DNA from 3 places in the Paenibacillus sp. J22FR21 genome. Region 1 is predicted to be linked to each of the others. Evidence: riboswitches for the same ligand, from Rfam matches in the RefSeq annotation. Region 1 holds a riboswitch; each other region holds the start of a gene.
The links. Region 1 has a riboswitch for cyclic di-AMP ahead of AC0YNS_RS30250 (G5 domain-containing protein). Riboswitches for the same ligand answer to the same signal wherever they lie in the genome.
Positions count from the first base shown of each region.

Region 1 (4,198 bases):
CACAATGGGTCCATGAGCCTGATCCCGTGTTGTCGGACCTATGCCGTAGGTTTCTCAATCGCAAGCTGTACAAATATGTTACGATGGATCACCCTGATGAGAAGCTGTGGCAAGAAATCCGTGAGCAGCTGCAAGAAATCGGCCTTCATCCGGACTATCACCTAGAAATTGACTTTCCTTACGACATGCCCTACGATGTTTATCGTCCCGGCTCAACAACTGCTGCGGGCAAGGAAGAAAAACCTCCGATTCTGCTGCTGAGCAGTGATGAACGATTGTCGGAAATCTCAAGCCGCTCGGATATCATTCGTTCCATTACCGGTATCCATCAAGGTAAGTACCATCTTTATTACCCGGAGGAACCGCTTCGCGAATCAGCTCACAGGCTGCCTGCGAAACTCCGCGAATTATTTGCTTTAATGTAGAAAGGGGTTTCCATATCCATCATGTTAATCGACACGCATACGCATTTAGACTCGCCTAAATTCGACGAAGACCGAGCAGAAGTTATCGAAAGAGCGCAGGCTGCCGGCGTACATAAGCTCATCAATATCGGCTTTAACCGTGAGACCATCCCAACTACGATGGCGCTTGCCGAGCAGTATTCCTTTATATATGCGGCTGTGGGCTGGCATCCGGTTGACAGTATTGATATGCGTCCCGAGGATCTGGATTGGATTGCATCGCTTTGTGACCATCCGAAGGTTGTGGCGATCGGCGAAATTGGTCTGGATTACCACTGGGACACCTCGCCTAAAGATGTTCAGCAGCGAGTATTCCGCGAACAAATCCAATTAGCCAAGCAGAAACGGATGCCAATCGTTATTCATAATCGGGATGCCCACGAGGATGTCGTCCGTTTGCTTCGAGAAGAGGATGCCAAGGACGTTGGCGGGGTCATGCACTGCTTCTCCGGTAGTTGGGAAACGGCGAAACAATGTCTCGATATGAACTTCTATATTTCGTTCGGTGGACCGCTTACATTCACCAATGCAAGGGTGCCAAAGGAAGTGCTTTCACAAGTGCCTCTGGACCGAATTTTGATCGAAACGGATGCTCCTTATTTGGCTCCTCACCCCCATCGCGGAAAACGAAATGAGTCTGCATTCGTCCGTCTTGTAGCAAACACGATCTCGGAGATAACGGGTAAAAGTGTGGAGGAAGTCGGCGAAATAACCACGGAAAACGCAAGGAAATGTTTTGGAATCTGATGAAAACGGCTTTGAAAGCAAGGATTTGGGACTATTCTCGTGATAAAACTGATTTTGATTGAAGAAATTGCTTGCTTTTCGTCTATTTTTCCTTGAAATTCGTTAAAATCGTCATTAATCAGTTCTTTACAATGTGGCGCGGTAGACGGTATGATTCATTTCAGAGCAACAAAACTTGTATTCCTTTTCCAATAAAACGCTTAATCTCCGGAATTCGGAGAGCGGGGGAACCAATTGTTGAAACTGTTTGTATCACGGAGAAACAGCTTGTTCGTTTCTTCTCCTTAAAACGTGTTCGTCGACTAAAGGGCGACACTGTTTTGTACAAGGCAGACAGCGATAGACATGAAATTCTTCTTGGGGTGAATTTTGCGACCGGCACAGCAGCAATTGTTCGAACGTGCCATTAGCGAATAGGGCGACTCTCACGTCCGAATCCGACAGCTAACCTCGTAAGCGTCAATAAGAGAGATCACCCTCGTGCATGCAATTCCATGCTACCATTGTCTAATGGGAAGCCACGAAACAGATCCTCTGTCGTCGGGCTTCTTTTTGTTTGAAAGAAGCATAAACTGACGACAAAAGCTGTATTATGGAAGTGGTCCGGGGCTGAATTTGGAAAGAAAATCTCTATAGTCGCGTCTATGTAATCATGCGTAACAAAGGCGGCGGGGCTATGTAAGGAGGACCGATGAAATGGGAGCACTCCAGCTTAAGGACACCCATGGGAAACGATCATCCAGCATGTCTTTCGCATTGCGATGGAAGCATGAGAACATGCGTTTAATTGTACTAAGCGCTATGATCTCAATCGCTATGACTTTCATGTTTCTGGTGTTGTTGTACGGAACGGCTGACAAGCGCGTGTCCGTAGTAGTGAATGGACGAGAAACCATTGTCTCTACGAAGCAATGGGTCCTTCAACGCCTACTGGATGAACAAGCTATTGCAGTTGGCACTTATGATAAAGTGTCGATGCCGCTGGATGGCGGTATTAAAGACGGTGACCGAATTGTTATTAATCAAGCGGTGCCTCTTATTGTAAAAGCTGACGGCAAAGCAAGAACGTTGTACACGACAGAAAGAACCGTACAGGCGGCGATCGATCAGGCTCATATATCGATACGCAGTCAAGATAAGGTAGTACCTTCGTTATCCTCGGGACTTAAACCGAATATGATTATTTCAATCACTCGGATTGATACGAAGATCTCGGAGAGTACCCACCCCGTTCCCTTCTCCACTGTGAAGAAGGATGATCCCAAGCTAGCGCAAGGGAAAGAACAGCTTGTCCAAACGGGTAAACAAGGCACGGTCGTTAAACGTTATGAAAAGACTTTCGAAGACGGAGTTCTAGTCTCGCAGACATTAGTCGAGAAGTTGACCAAGTCACCTTCTGTCGATCAAATCGTGTCGGTCGGGACGAAGAAACCTGAACCGAAGGTAACGATGCTGCGGGCGAATTCGCCGAGCATATCTACCATGACGAAGCGAGGCGTTACGTTCAGTGCAAAGAAAGTAATAAAGAATGTAACCCTTACGGCTTATTCTGCCGGCTTGGCTTCGACGGGTAAAGGCAAGAACCATCCACAGTACGGTATTACCGCATCGGGAGCACGCGTTCAAGAAGGCCGTACCATTGCGGTCGACCCGAAAGTCATTCCGATTGGCTGGTGGGTGTATATCGAAGGAATCGGTTTCCGCCGAGCTGAGGATACGGGCAGTGCAGTCAAAGGCAACAAGATTGATGTTTACTTTGACAGCGAGTCGTATGCCGATAAATTTGGGCGGAAGCGGGGCTATACGGTTTATGTGCTGGGTCCGAAGAAACCATCAGCAGTGTAGGCAGTATTCCTCGGTATGAACATGCGTATCGTATTTCGCGCGTAAATATGCCATCATAAGAAGAGGCGATGCCTCTTCTTTTTGCATGTTGTACGGAAGGGAAGGAATGGAGTCCCATGATTAAAGAAATCATTGTAGTAGAAGGTAAAGACGATACTGTCGCCATCAAACGCGCCGTTGAAGCAGAAACCATTGAGACCGGTGGGTCGGCGATTGGCGAAGCGGTAATCCGCCGAGTCATGCTGGCGCAGGAGCGCAGAGGCGTTATTATTTTCACCGACCCTGATCATGCAGGCGAGCGAATCCGCAAGATCGTGGCGCAGCGTGTACCAGGCTGCAAGCATGCTTTTCTCCCTCAGGAGGAGGCGCTTTACAAAGGAGACATAGGCGTCGAGAACGCATCACCGGAAGCAATTAAGCGAGCACTCGCTAATTTGCGGACGGAAGCGACGTCTGACACTGCCGGCCTTGCTGAGGTCACGATGGAAGATTTAATGCAAGCAGGTCTGCTCGTACATCCGCAAGCTTCGGATAGACGGCTGAAGATGGGCAATCTGCTCGGAATCGGCTATGCGAATGGCAAGCAGTTCTATAAGCGCTGTTCGATGTTTCGAATTACGCGTGAGGAATTTATGCGGGCTCTAACCACGATGGAGCAGGCGAGCGAAGGAGATTAATGATGACAGAGGGAATGAAGGCAGGTGTCGATGTTGCTTCACCGAAGCGCACGAAAGACATTATCGCCAGATACGGTTTCACATTTAAGAAGAGCCTCGGTCAGAACTTTCTGATCGATCAAAATATTTTGCGCAACATTGTCAGCGCCGCTGAGCTGGATGAGACGAAAGGCGCGCTTGAGATCGGGCCGGGTATCGGCGCATTGACGCAGAAGCTGGCAGACGCTGCAGGACGCGTAGCCGCAGTGGAGATCGACAATCGGCTTATTCCGATTCTTAAGGATGTATTGGCGGATACGCCGAATGTGCACGTCGTACATGGCGACGTGCTGAAGCTCGACCTTGCCCAGCTGCTGAAGGAGCAGTTTGCCGGGCTCTCCGGCGTGAGTGTTGTTGCGAACCTGCCTTATTACGTGACGACTCCGATTCTGATGAAGCTTCTGGAAGAGAAACTGCCGCTTGAGA
Region 1 covers NZ_JBWDNJ010000014.1:60,719-64,916, reverse strand. The annotation lists gene AC0YNS_RS30260 (HD domain-containing protein) at 1-425, shown strand, start outside; gene AC0YNS_RS30255 (TatD family hydrolase) at 447-1,211, shown strand; cyclic di-AMP (ydaO/yuaA leader) riboswitch at 1,399-1,685, shown strand; gene AC0YNS_RS30250 (G5 domain-containing protein) at 1,908-3,056, shown strand; gene rnmV (ribonuclease M5) at 3,173-3,733, shown strand; gene rsmA (16S rRNA (adenine(1518)-N(6)/adenine(1519)-N(6))-dimethyltransferase RsmA) at 3,733-4,198, shown strand, end outside.

Region 2 (4,198 bases), on a different contig from region 1:
TCGTTTCATTTCAATAATATAATGGTCTTCTTCAATCGGTGAGAGCAGAATAATACCATCCACGCGGTCCTCTTGGATCAGATAGTGACTGTCCTCCCGGCTGATGCTCTTCGTCACAGCTACAGCGAGGAAGTATCCCTGCTCAGCCAGAATACCGTTAATCTCATTGACGATTTCATCGAAGAAAGAATCCTGCATGGTGGTCATGATGAGGCCGATAATACCGGTCTTGCCCCTTGCGAGGCTGCGAGCGGCCGCACTTGGGCGATAATCGAGCTCCTTCATCACCTCAAGCACCTTCTGTCGATTCTTCTCGCGCACAGAACCTGCACCGTTAAGCACGCGGGATACCGTGACAACAGAGAGGCCCGACTTCTTGGCGACATCGAAAATACTAACCTTCATGCGTATGCATTCTCCTCCGGCGAGTAAAGTTAAAGCGGTTATACTTTAATTCAAAAAAATATAGGATCTAATCCCGATGATAATTAACTTGTTCGAATTCAAAGTTAAAGTGCTTTAACTTTTGTTTCTTTCCCTATTGTAGTGGAGGCCTCTCTGTTTATCAAGCATAATTTCTGTTCCTTCCTATACAAGCTATCGCAAAAAGCATATAATAAATCCAAAATTACCCGTATTCATAAGCTAGAGCGCCGGAAGAACTGACGAGCGCAATGGCGACTGAAGGCGGAGGAAGAGACAGACCCCGGGTCTTGTCTCTTTTTTCTTGCTTTTAGGGCTGTTTTTGCAACTGATTCGTATGAAGTGGTATGGTGTAAAGAAGCACTAGTAGGAGGAAGAACATGGCGAACGATTCGAGAAAAAACAAACATATTGCTAATATATCGCTTGGTATTATGGCAACGGGTTTCGCGGCTACGCTGCCTTTCGGCGGCACGGGGCTTAGCTTGCTGCATGTCGGCTTCGAGGCCGGTGTCATCGGGGGGCTCGCGGACTGGTTTGCCGTTACGGCGCTGTTTCGCCACCCGCTGAGAATTCCGATTCCGCATACGGCGCTGCTGCCGCGCAATCGCAAGAAGATGTCGGACGGTATCGTGCGCGTGCTCGAGGATCGGCTGCTTGCGAAGGAGAGCATGATCGAGAAGCTGCGGCAGATTGAGCTGGCGAAGCAGCTGTTGCCTGCTCTACGCCAGGCGGCTCATTCGGCGGTACACAGCGAGCGTCTGCCTCATCTGCTTGAGGGAGCGCTGCGTACGATCGAGATGGAGAAGCTAGTCCCTATTCTCTCGGGGGAAATTCGCTCCGCGGTGGAGCGAATTGATTTGGAAGCAGCGCTGCGCGGCTTCTTGCGCAACGCCGTGGAGAATGGCGTAGACGAGCGTCTGCTCGATCTGCTGCTGGAGCGTGCGGAAGAATGGGCGAGCACCGAAGGGATGCGCCGCGAGCTGGGCAATGCGGCGATGCAGCTCGTGAAAGGGCTGAATCTGGGCGGCCTGATGCAATTTGCGGTCAACGCGTTTATCGGCTATCTGGATGAGGATCGGCTGGGCACGATGCTGCAATCCTTTATCCTAACGAAGATTAATGAACTGAAGGTTCAAGGCACGGATCGTCGTGCAGTTATTATGAAGCATCTGCATCAAGGGCTGGAGATGTTAATCTCACGTTTGGCCGAGACCGGACAGTTGAACGCGCTGCGCGATGAATTGCTTGCTTCCTTCGATCTGGATGGCGAGATGACACGGTTGTTCGAATCGCTGCGCGAGAGGGGCATTACGTTCCTTCATTCGGAGGATTTTGCAGCTAAGGTTTGGCCGATGCTGGAGGGGCTGCTTGATCGCCTGGAGGAGAACCACGGCTTGGTTCAGGATGCCGAGCATTGGTTGAAAGGGCAGATCGCCGGACTCATTGAACGCAATCACGCGAAGATCGGCTCGTTCGTCAAGGAGAACCTCGATCGTCTCGACAATGATCAGCTGGTGGAGTTAATTGAAGATAAAGTGGGGCAGGACCTGCAATGGATTAGGGTGAACGGTGCCGTTTGCGGCTTCCTGATTGGTCTGCTGCTCCGGTTAATTGAAATGGGCTTCGGTTATAACTAGCGCGAAGCAGCAGGCTGTCTCTTCTATTTCGCCTTATTTGTGAGAAACGGCAAATTAGTGAGGTAGAAGGAGAGTGCTTGCGATCTACTCCATTGTAAGCGTTATATTCGCGTCAGTTGGCTGGAAATGAGAACGAAACCGTTTGCGGCATTCCTTTACAAAAGACATGCGCAGGCGTAACATACGATTCATGCTTAATCTTCTGCTATAGCGCTGAATTTCTGAATAGAAATCGGGGGAACCACTCATCTGGGGTGAATCTTGAAGAACAGACCGCATGGTCGACGCTTCAAGTAGGGCGACTCTCACGCCCGAATCCGTCAGCTAACCTCGAAAGCGTATAAGAGAGGCAACGAATGTTCGTGCAATAGACACTTTGATGATAACTTGTGCCTAGAAGCCGCGAGAGGCGTTCCTCTGTGTTAAAGAGGCAATCCCCCTGCAGGCTTCTTTTTTGTGCGTTTTATAAGGTAAGGATGGTCACAAAGAAGAATAAGTTTGCGAAGATTATGTAAGTTTAAAGGTGTAGAAAGGAAGGCGAAGTTGTCATGGCTGGTTACCGCCGCAAAACCCCTGAAGAAATGCTCTTATCCATCTCCAAAATTCATCGCGGCCGTCTTAAAATTTATGTTGGTGCCGTGAGCGGCTCAGGCAAAACCTATCATATGCTGCGCGAAGGCCAAGCGCTTATGCAGCAAGGCATTGAGGTTGTGATCTGCGCAGTTTCGACGATGCGCCGACCTGAAACGGTGGAGCAGCTTGCTGATTTGGAGCGGATTCCGAGTATTCATTGGTACAAGGGGGACGTGGAGAAGAAGGATCTTAATTTGGATGCCATTCTGGAACGGAATCCGGAGGTGCTGCTCGTTGACGGGCTGGCGCACGAGAACCGTCCGGAAGCGAAATTCCCGAACCGTTTGGAGGACATCCAATTTCTTCTGAGTCATGGTATCAGCATCATCACGACCGTGAATGTATACGAACTCGAAGGAGTAACCGAGCTTGCGCAGAAATTGACAGGCATCACAGCGGAATGTACGGTGTCCGCGGATCTGCTGGAATTGGCAGATGAGGTGCGGTTAATCGATGCTTCACCGGAAACGATTCTGTCACGCCTAAATGAAGGGCGTTTAAATAATATTAAAGATCCCGGGCTGCTCAAGCGTGGGAACCTCGGCAAGCTCAGAGAGATTGCGCTTCGGCTGATGGCGGAGGGCGTGAACGAGTCGCTGGAGAAATACCGCGAAGAGCAGGGCTTCATCGGGCCGTCCGGCGCGACGGAGCGCATCTTGGTAGCGGCGCAGTATCACTGGAATGGTTCGATCTATATCCGGCGCGGGCAACAAATCGCCAAACGTCTTGGCGGCGACTTGGAGGTTGTAGTCTTCGTCGATTCCAGCCAGGAGCCCACGAAGGAGAGAGATGACTTCAAGCGCTCCATTCTGAAGCTGACCGAGAAGGTGGATGCCGGCTTTAGAGAGATTCTGGTTAATAATAGAAGACAAATCCCGCGTGCACTCATTAAATACGCGATGCTGATTAATGCCACCCGTATTGTTATGGGGCATTCCAAGCAGACGCGTGCACAGGAGATTGCACAGGGTTCTATCGCGGGAAGCGTGCTGAAACAAATGCGCAACATTGACGTTTTCTTCATGGCGGACAGAGCCGATCATGAGGGGGAGCGAGTACTGCCGACGAAACGGGCAACCCCGAAGATGACAGCCGAGCCGTACCGGAGGCTGAGTGCGCAAGAGGTCGAGAAGAAGATCGAGCGGATTCGCCGCGGTAAATTCAAGGTCTATGTCGGCGCAGCACCGGGAGTGGGCAAGTCCTATATGATGCTTCGCGAGGGCAATGATTTGCTGCGCAAAGAAATCGATGTTGTAGTTGGACTTATGGAGACGCATGACCGCGCGGAAACGCAGGATCAGGCCGGACGGCTTGAGGTTGTGCCTCGTCGGACAGTTGAATGCGATGGCCAGGTTTACTCGGAGATGGATGTGGACGCGATTATTGCGCGCAATCCGGAGGTTGTGCTGATTGATGAGCTGGCCTATAACAACGCACCGAGCTGCCGCAACAAACGGAGGTACGAGGATGTTCAGGAGATCCTGGACGCCGGCATATCCGTT
Region 2 covers NZ_JBWDNJ010000005.1:387,017-391,214, reverse strand. The annotation lists gene AC0YNS_RS20220 (LacI family DNA-binding transcriptional regulator) at 1-405, opposite strand, end outside; gene AC0YNS_RS20215 (DUF445 domain-containing protein) at 804-2,063, shown strand; cyclic di-AMP (ydaO/yuaA leader) riboswitch at 2,265-2,417, shown strand; gene AC0YNS_RS20210 (histidine kinase) at 2,612-4,198, shown strand, end outside.
Region 2: linked by a shared signal. The riboswitch ahead of AC0YNS_RS20210 (histidine kinase) and the one ahead of AC0YNS_RS30250 (G5 domain-containing protein) in region 1 are both predicted to bind cyclic di-AMP.

Region 3 (4,198 bases), on a different contig from region 1:
AGCTGCGAAGGCTCGAACGAGCTTTCGCCTGCGTAATTGCGTGCAAGTGTGAGATGCGGATGGTAGGTGCGGCTCTCCGGCATGAGGCCGAGGGGCTTTAACCTCCTTGCAACATGCTGTTGCAGGTTGTGCAGCTGCTCGACATCCCCTGCGACGTCGGCCCATAGAACGGAGGGGCGAATCGGACGCCCGAAGACGCCTAGCGAAGTCACATTTAACGCGAAAGCCTGAACGGACGATGCTGCTTCGCGAAGTGCTGCCGAGATGGCAGGGACAAGCTCTATTGGCGTATCGCCCAGAAATTGCAGCGTGATGTGATAATCGTCAGGATGTGCCCATTTGCGAAACGGAAGCTGTGATTGGATGTCCTCGCACCCTATCGAAAGTGACTGCTTAATGGAATCCGGTACAGGGACGGCAGCGAATAAGCGGACGGTCTGAGCCGGGGCGGCTGGCATATTCAAAGGTTTATAGCAACCCCTCTCTTATCATAAATTTCACTAGTAAGTCTGATAGGCGAATCCTACTAGTCGTGATCCACGATGATATAGCCTTGCCCCAATTCAATTTTCATAAACCCCGCCATTCGGCGAGTCTGGCAGGTCAGCGGGGCGTTGCTGCCCGTCAGGATGTAATTTCGACGATCCGCGGCGTTTTCAGCTGGCAAAGCAAATGCTTTCACGAATCGAAACACTTCTCGAAGTGTTGTATAGATGGCGTTTATATACGCATCGTTCTCACGCTTGCCCATGAGATTGATGAGGATAGCACCGCTCTCATCCAGCTTGGCGGCAGCAAGCTCGAAGAAGCTCATCGAAGTCAAATGCCGCGGCGTTCCCTTATCGGAGAAGGCATCGAGCACAATAAAATCAACCGTATGCTCAGCTTCGCATGAGAGCAGTTCACGGCCATCGCCAACCGCCACATTATCGTCACGATAGCCAAAATATTGCCTGCTTAACGCCACAACTCGCTCGTCCAGCTCCGCAACTTTGATCGTTCTCGCCGTACTATGTCGAGCAATTGTTCCAACGCCATGACCAATGATAAACAGACGCTGATAGGTCGGGTTGCTGCCATTCATGAGGTGAAGCATAGCCTGCGGATATTCGAATAAGATCCGCTCAGGCTGATCCAAATCCACAGCACCTTGCATGGCGCTGTTTGAGAACTGTAGGACGCGGAATCGCCCATGTTCCTCGCCGTACGTATTCGTATCGTAAACGGTAATCTCGTTCAGCAAGCTGTTTTCCCGGTGCAAAATCTGCACGATGATTCAATCTCCTTCATCCCAGCGAGCAGGCCGGGTCCATTATAGATTTCAGCGTATCGCATCTCGGGGTCACATTCAATTGCCATGTGAGAACAATGTGCTTTGCTCCTTATTGTTGGCATCACAAGCAGTAAGGTTTGGAAGCATTCCTATGATAATCCAATTGAAAAGAATGGGTTCGCAGGATGAAAGCGCAATTATGCACGCAATTCGATAGAATTGGCGGAATTAGCACGTAAATCAAGTTTTACATTCTCTTCGCGCAGGAATAAGATTTGATTCATCAACGGAATAACTTGCTTTAAACGCTGAGTCCTCGCAAGAGGAACGGGGGAACCAATCAGAAGCCGACTTCGATCAGAACGGCTTCTTGGGGTGAATCCATAACAGGTGTTATTTGTTAAGGTAGGGTACTCTCAAGCCCGAATCCGACAGCTAACCTCGTAAGCGTATGAGAGAGAACCCCCTTCAATCGAGCTTCCAGCAGCTTGTTTCTTTATGCACGCTGTGAAAGAGGCCCGGGAGTAGAGTTTCTCTGCTCCCCGGGCCTCTTTGTGTTTTCTACCAAACGATTCAGGAGAGTGACTATTGTGAAAGATTGCAAGATTAAGGCGATCGAGCTGTTTCAATTTGATGGGGAGCTCACGGATGAACGGCTGCCCGGACATAGTGAAGACTGCATTTGCGGTTTACTCGCCATCACCACGAATGACGGAGGCTGCAGCCTCATTGAATTCCAGATGCACGGCTGTAACCTGAAGGGCGACATTGTGCAGTGGACGGCCATCTACCAGCGAATGAAGGGACTGACACTCGAGGAGAGTCTGGACTACATCCACCAGAAGCAAGACGCATGGGGGACGGAACGCGCGCATTTAATGGAATCGGCATTAACAAGCTTGGCCGAGCAGCTGGATTACACGGCGAAAGGCATAACCAATCGAAATTACGCATTATGGAATCGCGCCTATTTATTCGACCACTCGCAGGCATACGTATCGTTCTAGACGGCGATAACGATTGATTTTTATACTTTTTTTACACCTGGCAGCAGGTTTCTTTACCCCCTTTTTACGGCAACCCGTATTAAGATTTCCTTATACCGAAGAGGGGGAACCGATAAGCAGCATATGAAACCTCAAGCACGCTGAAAGACATGAATAGTTTCAATCTAGCAGGGGAAAATATTCTCAATTCACACTGCATGCAGCTATAGGAGGTAGTAAGGAGTTATGGTCAATGATTTTACAATGGTGGTATTGTTTGTTGCTGCATTCGCTATATTCTGGGGATTCCTTAAATTCTGTGAGAGAGCCTAGGGAGGGAACGCTATGATTATCGTCGGCATTATTGCAGCTATTCTTATTTTGTATCTAGGCTTTGTGTTAGTTAAACCAGAAAAATTCTAAATGGCCAGGGCGGAGGATTCATGACATGAGTATGGGGTTCGTACAGGTAGCCATTACGCTGATCATCATTATGTTGTTGGTTAAGCCGGTAGGCAGTTATCTTGTAAAAGTGTTTCAGCATGAGAAAACAGCATTGGATCGTGTGTTCGGTCCGTTTGAACGGTTGCTGTATCGGTTGATGGGCGTACGCGAAGATGAAGCAATGGGCTGGAAGAAGTATGTAGCAGCCGTCCTGCTTAGCAACTTTGTGATGATGCTCCTATTGTATCTTGTATTACGGTTTCAAAGCTTTCTGCCGCTTAATCCGGACGGGATCGGCAATATGCCTGCGGGGCAGGCTTTCAATACAGCCGTATCGTTTATTACGAATACGAACTGGCAGTCTTACTCGGGTGAGAACGGACTATCTTACCTGTCTCAATTGCTTGCGATTACCTTTCCGATGTTCACGTCGGCGGCAACCGGCTTTGCAATTGCGATTGCGTTCATTCGCGGGCTCGTAGGACGTCAGGATAATCTGGGTAACTTCTATGTGGACATGGTTCGCGGAATTACGCGTGTATTCCTGCCGCTTAGCTTCTTGGTTGCTTTGTTCTTCGTGTTCCAAGGCATTCCGCAAACGTTCCAAGGTGCTGTAGATGCGACCACGCTTGAAGGAGCTCAGCAGACGATCACCAGAGGACTCGTTGCAACACTTGAATCCATTAAGCATATCGGTACGAATGGCGGAGGATGGTTCGGTACGAACTCAGCGCATCCGTTTGAGAATCCGACACCGCTCACGAACATGGTGGAAATTATTTGCATGATGCTTCTTCCAACCGCGCTAGTGTACGCGTTTGGTTTGATGATTAAGAACAAGAAGCAGGGCTGGGCTATCTTTGGGGCCATGGGACTTATCTTCTTGGTTATGCTGACAGTCGTCTTTGTATCGGAGTACAAAGGTGTTCCGGCTCTTGATGCAGTAGGCTATCACGGAAATATGGAGGGCAAGGAAGTAAGGTTCGGCGAATCTCAGTCCGCCTTATTTACAGCCGTGACAACGGCAGCGACGACGGGATCTGTAAACAATATGCACGAATCGTTAACCCCGATGGGCGGCTTTGTTGCAATGGCCGAAATGATGCTGAATAACGTATTCGGCGGTAAAGGCGTCGGGCTGCTCAATGGGTTATTGTATCTCATTTTATCCGTATTTATTTGCGGTCTGATGGTCGGACGTACGCCGGAATTCCTCGGCAAGAAAATTGAAGGCAAGGAAGTGAAGCTGGCTGCCATTGCGCTGCTCATTCACCCTTTGATCATTCTGGCACCGACCGCGCTTGCACTTGCAACGCCGACAGCCGTCGCGTCCATAGCGAACGCCGGTACGCATGGACTATCTGAAGTGCTTTATGCCTTTACGTCCGGCGCGGCAAACAACGGTTCCGCATTTGGCGGTCTGACCGCGAATACCGACTTCTATAATGTAGGAATTGGGCTTGTGATGTTGTTCGGCCGTTATATTTCAGTCATT
Region 3 covers NZ_JBWDNJ010000017.1:18,513-22,710, forward strand. The annotation lists gene thpR (RNA 2',3'-cyclic phosphodiesterase) at 1-458, opposite strand, end outside; gene AC0YNS_RS31090 (spermidine synthase) at 527-1,270, opposite strand; cyclic di-AMP (ydaO/yuaA leader) riboswitch at 1,570-1,738, shown strand; gene AC0YNS_RS31095 (hypothetical protein) at 1,864-2,280, shown strand; gene AC0YNS_RS31100 (potassium-transporting ATPase subunit F) at 2,605-2,682, shown strand; gene kdpA (potassium-transporting ATPase subunit KdpA) at 2,714-4,198, shown strand, end outside.
Region 3: linked by a shared signal. The riboswitch ahead of AC0YNS_RS31095 (hypothetical protein) and the one ahead of AC0YNS_RS30250 (G5 domain-containing protein) in region 1 are both predicted to bind cyclic di-AMP.